4 regions of the Alcanivorax sp. P2S70 genome follow, and region 1 is predicted to be linked to each of the others. Evidence: predicted binding sites of a transcription regulator. Region 1 holds the regulator's gene; each other region holds the start of a gene.

Region 1 (2,202 bases):
GCAGCGTTTCAAGGTAGCCTTTGAGTACTGTTAAAGGGGTTTTCAACTCGTGGCTGACATTGGCTACAAAGTCTTTGCGCATTTGTTCGAGGTGATGAATCCGGGTGACATCACGGGCCATCAGCAGTTGCTCGCCAACGCCGAACTCCGTCACCCTGAATTGCAGGATGCGGTTGTCATTCACCGGAGAGGGAATTTCCAGGGGTTCGCGAAAATCGGCGCGATGAAGGTATTCGGTAAATCCGGGGTGGCGCACCAGGTTGGTGAGCGGTTGCCCCAGGTCCTGGCTGGGGTTGAAGCCCATATAGCGCTCTGCGGCGGCGTTCCAGTATTCCAGATAGCCGTGCTGGTCAATCAGGATGACCACCTCTTCCAGAGCGTTTACGGATTGCTGGGCGCGGTGGATGATGCTTTGCAGGTTTTCCTGCGCACGCCGTTCTTTCTGAAACAAGTGTTCCAGCCGGGTATAGAACTCGCCCCACAGACCGATGCTGTCTGGCGGTTCGGTATGATCATCACGGACCAGCCAGCTGTAGAGGGAGAACAGCTGCCGGGTACTCCAGAAAATGTAGCCCACCAGGCCTACCAGCAATGGCCAGATGTGACCGACTGCGAGAGCGGTCAAGGCGGCCAGGGCGATCAGGCCGGCGATTCGATTAACTTCTTTGGCCAGGCTGGCTTTCATGATCGTGTGTTGCCCTTGTGGGGTCAGACTGGAGTTATACCGAGGTCATGAACCCTAACACATTATTGGCTTCAGCTCGCCTTGGCGGCCTTGATCGAAAAGCGATAGCCCGTACCTCGCACCGTCTGGATAAAACGGTCAAAGCCGTAGGGTGCGAGAGCCTTGCGCAAACGGCGGATGTGGACGTCGATGGTGCGGTCTTCCACATACACATTGGCGCCCCACACCTGATCCAGCAACTGGGTGCGGGAGTAGGCTCGCTCCTGATGGCTCATGAAGAATTCCAGCAGGCGATATTCGGTTGGCCCCATATCCACCGGCTCGTCGTTAGCGCTGATACGGTGGCTGACCGGGTCCAGGCATAGCCCTTCCACTTCGATAGCTTTTTCGGCGGCAGCGCTGGAAGAGCGGCGCAGTACCGCCTTGATCCGGGAAATCAGTTCGCGGGTGGAAAACGGTTTGGTGATGTAGTCGTCAGCACCCACATCCAGGCCCTGGATCTTGTTATCTTCTTCGCTTTTGGCGGTAAGCATGATGATCGGCACTTCATTGGTGGTCTCATCACGCTTAAGGCGACGGGCCAGCTCAATGCCGGTCACGGAGGGCAGCATCCAGTCCAGCAGTACCAGGTCTGGCCGTTCGTCGACGATGATCTCGTGGCCGCGCTGGGCATTTTCAGCTTCCAGTACATCAAAGTCCGCCAGTTCCAAGGCGACAGCGACCATCTCACGGATAGCCGGCTCGTCATCAACAATCAAAATTCGGTTACGGGACATGGCTTCCTTCCTTCGCCTGTCAGTCTTTTGTTGGTGCCCTATTAGATTGCTCTTTTATGACATGCGTATGACAAGTTGAGCCGGATGCGGGGGAATTGCAAGCGGGAGAGGGAGTGATGAGTTGAAAGTTCAAAATTGAAACGCGGCCCAAGCCAGCAGGTTTTGCATAGCCGTGCCCGCGCTCGCAGGTAATGGCGCGGGTACAGAGAGCCGGAACGACAAAACCTGCCTCCCGCCTTTTCCACTTTGAGCGTTAAACTTTCAACTCAAAAGTACTGGAAATACAACCCCGCAAACACACACGCCCCGCTCCAGTGATTGTTCAGGAAGGCATGAAAACTGGGCCAGCGTTCGCGATAGCGGATCAGGCTGTGCTGGTAGAGGAAGGTCACGGCCATCCCTGCCAGGCCTGCATACCAGGGCCAGCTGAACCCAAGGCGGTGGCCGACCATGATCAGCCCCAGCAGGGTTAGCCCCTGAAGGACACCGATCATTAACCGATCGGCGTCGCCAAACAGGATAGCGGTGCTCTTTATGCCCAGTTTCAGGTCGTCTTCACGGTCACACATGGCGTACTGGGTGTCATAGGCGACCGTCCACACCACATTGGCCACGTACAGCAGCCAGGCGATTTCCGGGACCTCGCCGGTTTCTGCGGCAAAAGCCATGGGGATGGCCCAGCTGAAGGCGGCCCCCAGAAACAGCTGCGGCATAAAGGTGAAGCGCTTGGTGAAGGGGTAC
Region 2 (2,202 bases), on a different contig from region 1:
TCAATCACTTCATCATCATCGCTGGCATCAATACCCTTGCCGGCCTGGCTGCGGTCGATCTCTCCCAGAGGAAGAATGTCAGTGACGGTGGCCGTGACGATGTCGAGTTTGGCCAGCGCATTGTTTTCCTGCAGCGTGACCCATGCGGTTGCCCCATCGGCAGAAACGGCAATGTACTCCGGCTCCAGATCCTGGGCAGCAGACGCACCCGGTCCATAAATACGCACCCCGGCGTCACGCAGATCGGCGGCAGTGAAGCCGGAAAAGTCAGCGTGGCTCACCGTCAAAGAGCCCGTATCTGTCGCGTTGATAATGCTGATGGAGCCTTCCGGGTCCACGCTGTAATCATCGTTGGGCTCACCTTCGTTGGCGGTTAGCACTGTCATGCCATCCGGCGTAAAGGTAATCATGTCCGGCTGGGGGCCGACTTCAATGCTGTCCAGCAAGGTCAAATCATCAGCCTGGTAAATGGCTACGAAACCGTTATCGGTTTTGGGGTCTGCTTCGATCGCAACCGCCACCAGCCCATTTTTTACCGCCACGCTGTTCACCTCAGCACCGGCAGCGATGGCAGACACATTGATACTGCCCACTTTTTCCGGCGCGGAAGGGACACTCATGTCCAGCACGTCCAGTTCGCCCGCTTCAGCGTTAACCACAAACAACCGCTGGCTCGCGGCATCATAAGCGGGAATTTCAGCTGCCGAAGCATCAAAACTGCCCGCCTGATAACGCCCCGACAACGCCAGCTTGATGGAAGCTGGCGTTACCTCTGCCACCGAATCACCGGTTTCGTTAGCACTATCAGTTTCGTTGTTGTCATCGCCGCCACAGGCAGCCAGCATCGCTGCCAGCGTGACAGCCCCCAAATAATGCCAGGATTTCATCGGTATCCCCTTCGGTTGTATTGGTACGCAATGGTGAACACTGCGTTTTACCGATCAGGGGTTAAGGTTGAACGACATCCGTGTGACAGTTTTTTGGCTCAGCTCGGTACGCCACGTCGGGCAATATGCAAGGGCATCGCGAAAGAGAAGAAAAAGTCCGGTTGCCCCAACCCACAATCCACCATAAAAAAACGCGGGCCAAAGGCCCGCGTTCACCGGAACAACCACGGGAGTACACCACTCCCTACCCGATTCCCATCAGGCGGTTTGATAGTCTTCTTCTTTGAATTCCGACATCTGGGTCGCGTACTGGGTCGCAAAGCCCGGATACATGGTGGCATTGAAACCATCTTCGGTGAGATACCAGCTCTTGCAGCCGGAATTCCAGTTGGTTTTCGCCAACCGCTTCTGGATGCTCTTATTGAAACGCTGCTGGGCGTCTTCTCTCACATCCAGCATCTTCAGGTCTTCTCCAACAATCTTGCGGATGCCTTTCAGGGCATATTCCAGCTGCGACTCCATATACACCAGTGCAGAGTTATGGCCCGGACCCGAATTGGGACCGAAGGTCAGGAACAGATTCGGATAGCCGGACACATTGATGCTCTTATAGGCCTGGGCGCCACCTTTCCAGTCATCGCCCATGACGCGGCCACCCCGTCCCAGCACCGGGAACGGCGTGCCGGAGTGGCTCACATCAAAGCCTGTGGCAAACACGATGCAATCCACCTGATGTTCAATGCCTTCTACTGTCCGAATACCCTCTTCGCTGATTCGGGCAATAGGCCAGGTAATCAGTTTCGCATTATCTTTCTGCAAAGCCGGGTAGTAATCGTTGGAAACCAGTACCCGTTTGCAACCGATGGTGAAATCCGGGGTCAACTGACGACGCAACCAGCGGTCTTTTACCTGACGGCGAAGATGCCACTTGCCAATGCGCTCCGCGATTCGCGTCAGCGGCGAATTCCAGATCACCGCCAGGGCCATGCTTTCATGACTCCAATACAGCAGTTCACGCATGGCCTGCTGACTGGCTGGCACCTTGCGGAACAACAGCTTGTTCCATTCCGGCGTGGAAAAGTCAGGCCGTGGCATCACCCAACCCGGCGTCCGCTGGAACACCTTCACGTGTTTGGCAACCTTGACCAACTCGGGAATGATCTGGATCCCGCTGGCACCGGTGCCCACCACGGCCACATTCTTGCCGGAAAAGTCGTAATCATGATCCCAGCGGGCGCTGTGGATTTTTTTCCCTTTGAAATCCTCAATGCCTGTAATCGCCGGAAAGCTGCAATTGGCCAGCGGCCCTTGAGCC
Region 3 (2,202 bases), on a different contig from region 1:
ACGACTTTTTTGGCACGCTCGAACGGATCGTCGTGGTTAAGCACCAGCCGCTGCACGCTGCGTATCAGGGCAAAGGAGATAATCCCGGCCAATAATGGCGAGGTGACCCAGCTGGCGACAATGGAGCCAACCTTGTTCCAGTGTACGGCGTCCATGCCCAGGCCCACGGCAGCAAAGCCGACAATGGCGCCGACGATGGAGTGGGTGGTCGAGACCGGCCAGCCGAACCAGGAGGCCACCATCAACCAGATGCCGGCAGCCAGCAGCGCAGACATCATGCCGTAGACCAGGTATTGCGGGGCGTGGGAGAAAGTTTCGGCGTCGATGATGCCTTTGCGGATGGTGGCAGTCACTTCGCCCCCGGCCAGGTAGGCCCCCGCAAATTCAAAGATGATGGCGATGATCACCGCTTGTTTGATGGTAAGGGCCTTGGCTCCCACCGAGGTACCCATGGCGTTGGCTACGTCGTTGGCGCCGACGCCCCAGGCCATCAGAAAGCCGAACGCGCCGGCCAGTAACAACATCAGGTAGGTATGCTCGAGCATCCACTCCATAAGAACTCTCCTAGCGTGCGACCAACATCTGCAGGCGGCCGCCCACTTTCTGGGCGCGATCGGCGAGATCGCCTACCCATTCGATGATCTTGTAGAGGAAGATGACATCCACCGGGGGCAGTTCGCTTTCCAGCTTGAACAGGGTGGCACGGATGGTGATCTGCTGCTCGTCGTTGGCACGCTCCAGGCGGTCCAGCTCTTCGATCAGGTCTTCCACCAGTTTGATTTCCCGTCCGCTGAAACCGGTTTCCACCAGCTCATCCAGCTCGTTGATGGCCTTTTGGGCCTGGGCAGAGGTGTCGATGGCACCTTGCACATAGCTGAGCATGGCGTCGGCCAGCGTGGCGGGGATGGACATTTCCCGGCCCAGCATCAGCCCGGAAATGTCCTTGGCCTTGTTGGCGACCTTGTCCTGTACGCTGATCAGCTCGAGCAGATCGGTACGGGGCACAGGCAGGAACAGGCTTTTGGGCAGGTTGAGGCGAAACTCTTTCTTCAGCTCGTCGGCTTCGTTCTCCAGCTCGGCAATGCGCTTTCGCAGGGTGCGAGCCTGATCCCAATCGCTCCGGGTCACGGCGGTAAAGAAGTCCGCAAGCGTACAGGCGCATTGGTGAACGGTATCGTAGTGTTGCTGAAGGGGCTTGATGGGCGAGCGGCCAAACAGGCCGGCGATGGAGCTTCCAAAGGACATAGGCGCCTCGGGTCCAGGTTAGGGTCGTCAAAGTATCCCATGCCGCAGGCCAATCAGCTAAGGCCACGGCTGACAGGCAGTGCGTCACACAGCTGTCATGAATTTGGTCGCGAGTATAGAGAAAGTGGGCGGGGCTGTCAGGGGGTCAATGTTACAGTTACAGTACCCAGAGGTTTCCTAATAATGATAAAGGGTGAGGTTTGGTCAATCCTGCCCTGTAGAGACTCGGAGAGTATTTGTGAACGCCACTGCCAAACCTGCGGTACCGGATGGATTGCTGATTGATGTGCGTTGGCTGATGCGCGAGCTGCTGGATGAAGGACGTGTCAGCCAGGAGGACTTCAATGTTATTTCCACCACGCCGCGGGAGAAGAAGGAGCTGAACTGGCACCCGATCCAGGTGTTGGCCAAGTACCGGTTGACCGATCGAGGTGATACCCACCAGCTGCTGGATGTGGACTTTCTTACCGACTGGTTGGGCGAGCGTGCCAACATGAAGGTGTACCACATCGACCCGCTGAAAGTGCAGGTGGATCAGGTAACCAACGTGATGAGCTATGCCTTTGCCGAGCGCCACGGCATCGTCGCGGTGGAGGTGCACCGGGACAGGGTGGTGGTGGCCTGCGACCAGCCTTTCCTGCAGGACTGGAAAGGGCACCTGCAGCAGGTACTGCGCGACCGGGAGCTGGAGGTGGTGCTGGCCAACCCGGAGCAGCTGCGCCGCTATCGTATCGAGTTCTACAATCTCAGCCGTTCCATCGCCGGTGCCACGGGTAATACCGGTCAGGAGATGTCCGGGATTACCAACTTCGAGCAGCTGCTGGAAGTGGGGAAGGGACACCACGATGCGGACGACCAGCACATCGTCAATATCGTGGACTGGATTCTCCAGTATGCGTTTTCCCAGCGCGCCAGTGATATCCATCTGGAACCGCGTCGCGAGACCGGCAAGATGCG
Region 4 (2,202 bases), on a different contig from region 1:
GCGGGAAAGACTGACCGGCGCGGTCGGGGCGCTGAGCGCCCTGACCGGGCGAGAAGATCTGCTGGATAATAATCCGGTGATGCGTTGGTCCATCCGGGTGCGTGATCCCTACACCGACCCGCTGCATTTGCTGCAGGCCGAACTCATGGCCCGTTTGCGGGAGCAGGACGGTGATGAAACCCTGGAAAGTGCCTTGATGGTCACCATTGCCGGTATTGCTGCCGGGTTGCGTAACACCGGGTAGTGGATCTGGCAAAGCCGGCCAGCAGCCTGCCCGGTGTTTGCTAGTCGCAGGCGTTCAGGGTGGGGGTTTTCATCATCAGACCGGCTTGCTGGTAGGCCTGCTGAAGGCGGCCTTCCTTTTCCAGAATCGATAGCCCGCGATCCAGCGCTTGTCGCAATTTTTCTGCCTCAGGCCACTGTTGCGAGATGGCAAAATGGCGGCTCCCCGGCAGGCATAGCATGCCGCCCGGCACGGGGGCGAGCCTGATGGCATCGACCGTCAAATGCTGGCGGTCGTGTTGCAGTGGGGGGGCCAATAACAGGTCTGCGCGACCATGGTTCACCCAACGGACCATAGTTTTCCAGTGATTGGCTTCCAGCAACTCGGCATGGGGTAATGTCTTAAGCAGCTGCCAGTCGGTGTCCCATTGGCTGGAACTGACGATCCGAAACTCTGACAACTGCTGGAGGCGGGTGAGGGGGGGGATGCCGGCCACCGGTTCGCGACCATACAGCTGTGCCAGATTGCTGCCGACGGGAAGCACGGCGCGGCTGGCTGTGAGTCCGGGTGTCGCTTCGATATCCTTCAGCCAGAGGCTGGTGGCCGCCGCGGGAAGTTTGCCGTGGGACAGCTCAAGCAAGGTCCGTTGGTAACTGTTGATGATTTCCCATTGCGGGGCGTGGGCATAACCGGCGGCGATCAGGGCCTGTTGAAACAGGGCCACCTCCACCACATCGCGCCGTAAACAGGGACCGCGATAATCAGAGATGGTGGCAAGCGTGCGTTTCCCCAGCCAGCATTCATAATCCCGGTAGACATCCGCAGGCACTGCAAGGGGCAGGGGTACCGGGTCTGCCGCCAGAGGGGCGCACAGCACCAGCAGCAGGAGCCAGCCGAGGCGCATCAGGACCGCTCCAGCCGGGCATGACTGCCATCACAGATTTCCCCGCGCTTGCTGTGCTTGCAACCGCAGAAGAATACGATCTGATTGCGGCGGGCAGTGAAGGTCACCGGGACAAAGTCGGTGCCCCGGTGGCTGCCATCACACCAGGGCTGGCTCTGGCTCAACCCGCAGGCACACCACTGCACGGTTTCCCCTTTTTTCACTTCCATGGGAAAGGGTAACCGCGCTGCAATCACCGCTTTTTTCATCCTTTATTCCCTCGTCATCCCTGGTGCACACACCCGGAAGGCCTGTTCTCACCCAACCGTGAACGCGGCCCCGATGCGTTGCGGCATTGCCATGGGCTTTCCGCGCAGCGATTCACTGTTAGTTGCCTTTCCCCTTGTCTTGGAAATGTCACGCTAATGTCACTGCGTTGCCACCGGGGTTGGTGACACTGGCCGAAACTGCCAGTGGAGTACGCCATGCTTGCGCAAGCCGCAGGAAAGATCAAAGCACTGAGCCCCCAACTCAAGGGAGCCCTGGTTAAACCGTTTGCCGCGACAGCGGATATTCTGCGTTTCCCCCGTGAGTTGAATGAGGCGGAAAACCAGAGCCGCTTTGTGGCCTACTTTACGCGCTCTCGCCGAGAAATTCTTAAAGTGCAGCGCATGCGCTACCGTATTTTCTCTCAGGAGTATGGGGCCAGTTTCAGTGCCCCGTTTGGTCTGGACCGGGACCGCTATGACAAGCATTGCCTGCATCTGGTGGTAAAAGATACCCGCAATGCTGAGATCGTTGGCTACACCCGGGTGCTGCCAGGGGACCGCCTGAACCGGACGGGCGGTTTTTACTCCAGCGGCGAATTTGATCTGTCCATGTTGCGGCATCTGGAGGGGCGCCTGGCCGAGATCGGCCGCACCTGTATTCATCCTGAGCATCGCAGCGGAGCCGTGATCACCGTGCTGTGGGCCCGGCTGGCCCAGTACATGATCGAGAATGATGTCCGTTACCTGCTCGGCTGTGCCAGTATCGCGCTGAGCGAAGGGTACAACGTGGCCGGGGTACAGCAGCGGATTAACGAGAAGCACCTGAG

Evidence for each region. The regulator PhoB, encoded in region 1, activates phosphate uptake and scavenging genes when phosphate is short. The targets are predictions, from matches to a motif close to TGTCATANNNNTGTCANA.
Region 2: Q672_RS22985 (choice-of-anchor I family protein) is a predicted target of PhoB. The motif match lies at 958-975, and genes of this name have one in related genera.
Region 3: Q672_RS22740 (TIGR00153 family protein) is a predicted target of PhoB. The motif match lies at 1,328-1,345, and genes of this name have one in related genera.
Region 4: Q672_RS19245 (CDGSH iron-sulfur domain-containing protein) is a predicted target of PhoB. The motif match lies at 1,522-1,539, and genes of this name have one in related genera.

Annotation. Positions count from the first base shown of each region.
Region 1 covers NZ_AXBZ01000034.1:405,492-407,693, forward strand. The annotation lists gene phoR (phosphate regulon sensor histidine kinase PhoR) at 1-685, opposite strand, end outside; gene phoB (phosphate regulon transcriptional regulator PhoB) at 757-1,461, opposite strand; gene ubiA (4-hydroxybenzoate octaprenyltransferase) at 1,728-2,202, opposite strand, start outside.
Region 2 covers NZ_AXBZ01000013.1:27,727-29,928, forward strand. The annotation lists gene Q672_RS22985 (choice-of-anchor I family protein) at 1-887, opposite strand, end outside; gene Q672_RS22990 (flavin-containing monooxygenase) at 1,146-2,202, opposite strand, start outside.
Region 3 covers NZ_AXBZ01000012.1:95,147-97,348, forward strand. The annotation lists gene Q672_RS22735 (inorganic phosphate transporter) at 1-554, opposite strand, end outside; gene Q672_RS22740 (TIGR00153 family protein) at 565-1,245, opposite strand; gene Q672_RS22745 (GspE/PulE family protein) at 1,544-2,202, shown strand, end outside.
Region 4 covers NZ_AXBZ01000003.1:221,315-223,516, reverse strand. The annotation lists gene ppc (phosphoenolpyruvate carboxylase) at 1-244, shown strand, start outside; gene Q672_RS19250 (hypothetical protein) at 285-1,127, opposite strand; gene Q672_RS19245 (CDGSH iron-sulfur domain-containing protein) at 1,127-1,375, opposite strand; gene Q672_RS19240 (GNAT family N-acetyltransferase) at 1,592-2,202, shown strand, end outside.